Regions from separate parts of the Serpentinimonas raichei genome, predicted to be linked through region 2. Evidence: predicted binding sites of a transcription regulator. Region 2 holds the regulator's gene; the other holds the start of a gene.
The links. The regulator sigma-54, encoded in region 2, starts transcription at its own class of promoters, with help from an activator protein. The targets are predictions, from matches to a motif close to TGGCANGNAANCTGCTTT.
Positions count from the first base shown of each region.

Region 1: exaC (acetaldehyde dehydrogenase ExaC) is a predicted target of sigma-54. The motif match lies at 1,102-1,119, and genes of this name have one in related genera.

Region 1 covers NZ_AP014568.1:1,794,804-1,796,983, forward strand. Annotated here, with positions in the region: gene exaC (acetaldehyde dehydrogenase ExaC) at 1-1,048, opposite strand, end outside; gene SRAA_RS08400 (sigma-54-dependent Fis family transcriptional regulator) at 1,327-2,180, shown strand, end outside.
Region 2 covers NZ_AP014568.1:2,318,760-2,320,939, reverse strand. Annotated here, with positions in the region: gene SRAA_RS10830 (THUMP domain-containing class I SAM-dependent RNA methyltransferase) at 1-191, opposite strand, end outside; gene rpoN (RNA polymerase factor sigma-54) at 198-1,844, opposite strand; gene lptB (LPS export ABC transporter ATP-binding protein) at 1,856-2,180, opposite strand, start outside.

The DNA.
Region 1 (2,180 bases), 520 kb from region 2:
TCAGTTGCTCTTTGGAGGCTTGCGCGCCCAGCATGGTCTCGGTATCGAGCGGGTTGCCCTGCTTGATCGCCGCCACACGCGCCAGGCAGCGCGCCATAAAGGCGTCGTAGATCGATTCGTGGATCAGCGCGCGCGAGGGGCAGGTGCAAACCTCGCCCTGGTTGAAGGCAAACAGCACCAGCCCTTCGATCGCCTTGTCGAGAAACGCATCGTCCTTGTCCATCACGTCGGCAAAGAAGATGTTGGGCGATTTGCCCCCGAGTTCGAGCGTGGCCGGAATCAGGTTGTTGGCCGCCGCCTGCGCGATCACGCGCCCGGTGCTGGTCGATCCGGTGAAGGCGATTTTGGCGATGCGCTTGCTCTGCGCCAGCGGCAGGCCGGCCTCGCGCCCATAGCCGTTGACGATGTTGAGCACGCCCGGCGGCAGCAGGTCGGCGATCAGCTCGATCAAAATCAGCAGGCTGATGGGGGTGGACTCGGCCGGCTTCAAGACGATGCAGTTGCCAGCGCCCAAGGCCGGCGGAATTTTCCAAGCGGCCATGAGGATGGGGAAGTTCCAGGGAATGATCTGCCCCACCACGCCCAGCGGCTCGTGGATGTGGTAGGCGACCGTGTTCTCGTCAATCTCGCTGATGCCGCCTTCTTGCGCCCGGATGCAGCCGGCGAAATAGCGAAAGTGGTCGATCGCCAGCGGGATGTCGGCGTTGAGCGTTTCGCGGATCGGCTTGCCGTTATCCACCGTTTCGGCGTAGGCCAACAGCTCCAGGTTTTGCTCGATGCGGTCGGCGATTTTGAGCAACACGTTGGAGCGCTCCGTTGCCGACGTGCGGCCCCAGGCGTCGGCGGCGGCGTGGGCGGCGTCTAGTGCCAATTCCACGTCTTCGGCGGTGGAGCGGGCGGCTCGTGTATAGACCTTGCCATTGATGGGCGAAATCACGTCGAAGTACTGGCCCTTGACCGGGGCGACCCATTGGCCGCCGATGAAGTTGTGGTACTGCGGCTTGTAAACAATCTTGGCACCTGCGGTGCCGGGGGCTGTGTAGATCATGCTGTCTTCCTCTGATTGGTGGTTGCAAACAATGCCGATGCGGCACCTATCTCTTAACAAGTTCCGTGCCAACCCAGTTGATAATCTCAAGCCATTGATTAAATTGCATATCAACGCCTACACCCAAGTCCAGAATGCGTCCGACAGCAGTTGAAAAACGCGACACTTGTCACAAAATTGGACAGTTGCAAGGGGGCAGTTGGATAAGCCTTGCGCCCACATGGGCTTGTGCCTATACTGGCTCCAGAGCCCGCTCAAGGGCCTAGGAGACAGACCCCATGCCCGCATCCCAGCCCGACTGGCCCCTGCGCAAAATCCGGCAACATTTGCTCGATCACGGTTGCTGCCCTCCCGGCGCCCTGAAAGAGGGCTTGGCGCGCTCGTGGCAACGCAGTCTGGCCGCAGGTCTCACGCCGCTGGCTTCATGCAAGCGCACCGATCATTTGGGCGAGGTGCAGTTGCGCCACCTGCGCGCCAGCCAGCACGCGCTGCTGGCGCACTCGCTGCCGGTGATGGAATACCTGTTCGAGCAAGTGCGCCCCGTGCCCAGCATGGTGATCTTGGCCGACTCGGGCGGCACCTTGCTGCACACCTTGGGCGAGGGGCAGTTTTTGGGCAAGGCCGAGCGCGTGGCGCTCTCAGCCGGGGCCACCTGGCACGAAGCACAGCGCGGCACCAACGCCATCGGCACCGCCTTGGCCGAAGCGGCCGCGGTCGAAATCAACGGCGCCGAACACTACCTGGATCGCAACAGCTTTTTGACCTGCGCGGCGGCGCCGATTTTTTCTGGCACCGGGCAGTTGCTGGGGGTGCTCGACATGTCGGCCGAGCGCGGGCATTGGAACCCCTACAGCCTGGGGCTGGTCAACACCGCCGCCCGCAGCATAGAAAACCGCCTGCTCTGCGCCCAGCACAAGGAGCGGACGCGGCTGCACCTGCACCCACGCGCCGAGGGCATCGGCTCCTTGGGCGAGGGCATCGTGATCGTCTCCGACGACGGCTGGCTGATCGCCGCCAACCGCAGCGCCCGCGAGTGGCTGCGTCAAGGCAACGCACCCTTGGGCGCCCTGCGGCTGGAGCAGTTTGTGCCCCACAGCCTAGAGCAACTGCACGCCCTGCAACGCCGCCACCC
Region 2 (2,180 bases):
CGCACCAGCACGCGCTGCGCCAGCCGGCTGTGCAGGTTGAGCCGCAGCATGTCGTCCCAGTCGGCCGTGAGCTCGACCCCGCCGCGCTGGCGCCGCAGGTTTTGGGCCGCCGGGCAGATCTGTTGCACTTCGGCCAGCAGATAGTCTTCCACCCCGGCGGGGCAGGGCAGGAACAGGGTCAGGTTGTGCATGGGGGTTCAGAGCGCTTTGCGCAAATGGGTGGGGGCAATGCGCAGCGCCTCGCGGTATTTGGCCACGGTGCGGCGCGCGCAGGCGATGCCTTGGGCTTTGAGCAGGTCGGCAAGCTGGTTGTCGCTCAGGGGGTGGCTGGGGTTTTCGGCGGCGATCAGTTGCTGAATCAGGGCCCGCACCGCGGTGCTGGAGGCGCTGGAGCCGGCCTCGGTGGCCAGCGCCGAACCAAAAAAATATTTGAATTCATAGGTGCCTTGGGGCGTGGCCATGAACTTGGCGCTGGTGACGCGGCTGATGGTGGATTCGTGCAGCCCCACTTCGTCGGCGATTTCACGCAGCACCAGTGGCCGCATGGCCAGGGCGCCGTGCTGAAAAAACGGGCGCTGGCGCTCCACGATGGCGCTGGCCACGCGCAAGATGGTGTCAAAGCGCTGCTGGATGTTTTTGATGAACCAGCGCGCCTCTTGCAGGTGCTGCTGCAGCCCCGCGTGAGACTGGCCGCCCCCGCGGCCTTGGCGCAGGGCCAGGGCATAGGTTTCGTGCAGGCGCAGCCGCGGCAGCACCTCGGGGTTGAGCGCGACCTTGAAGCCGCGCCCCTGCGCCGTCACGATCACATCGGGGCGCAACTGGTGCGGTTCGAGCACCGCAAAGCGGCGTCCAGGCTTGGGTTCGAGGCGGGCGATCAGCCCAAAGGCGGCCCGCACCAAGGCCTCGTTGCAGCGGCACAGTTGGGCCAAGCGGCGGCTGTCGCGCCGCGCCAGATAGTCGAGCGGCTGCTGGCAGATGGCCAGCGCGGTGCGGCTCTCGGGGCGGTTGCGCAGCTCCAGAATCTGCAATTGCAAGCACTCGGCCAGGTTGCGCGCGCCCACGCCGGTGGGCTCCATTTGCTGCAACTGCTCCAAGGCCTGCTGCAGGCAGTGCTGCCAGTGGGCGTGCCGACGGTCAGTTGCCATGGGTTGCGACGCTGACAGCGGTGCCATGGTGTGGAGGCCGGAATCGGGCGCGTGGGCCCCGCTGGTTTGCTCCATGCCGCACAGGGCAGCAGCCAATTCGTCCAGCCCATCGGCGAGGTAGCCGTCGTCGTCGAGCGACTCGATGAGGGCGTGCAAGGCCAGTGCCACCTGGGGTTCGAGCCGCAGGGCGCAGGCTTGCTGGTGCAGGTGCTGCGTCAGCGACTCGGGCGCGCGCGCCCAGTCGGGCCCCGCACCATTGTCGTCCTCGGGCGCGGCCCCAGAGCGGGCAGCGCCCGGCTCACCCCAGTCGCCCGGATCGCTGGACTCAGCGAAATCCCCCGCATCGTGGTGCTCGGCCTCTGGCCCCCCCCCGCCGGAGTCCGTCGCTGCGCCTGTCCAGGCGGCCTCGAAAGCGGCGTCGAGGGCGGGCACTTCATCGGGTGCGCCAGCGCCCGCATCGTGGCTGGCAGGCGCATCGAGCTCGGCGTGGGCAGCCAATGCGGCCTCGGGCGGCGCCGCTGGGCTGGCCTCGAACGGCTCATCGGCGGGGTCGGGTTCCAAAAATGGGTTGTCGTCGAGCATCTGCCCGATCTCTTGCTCCAACTCCAGCGTACTCAGTTGCAACAGGCGGATCGACTGCTGCAATTGCGGCGTGAGCGCCAGGTTTTGGCTCAGGCGCAGCGACAGACCTTGCTTCATGGCCACCACATTCAGAGGCGGAAGTGCTCGCCCAGATAGACCCGGCGCACCTCCGGGTTGGCCACGATCTCGGCCGGTGTGCCCTGCGCCAGCACGCGGCCCTCGTTGATGATGCAGGCGTGGTCGCAGATGCCCAGCGTTTCGCGCACGTTGTGGTCGGTGATGAGCACGCCGATGCCGCGCTCCTTCAAAAAGCCGATGATGCGCTGGATCTCGATCACGGCGATCGGGTCGATGCCGGCAAAGGGCTCGTCGAGCAGGATGAAGCGCGGCTCAGTGGCCAGGGCGCGCGCGATCTCGACCCGGCGCCGCTCGCCGCCCGAAAGCGCCGGCGCC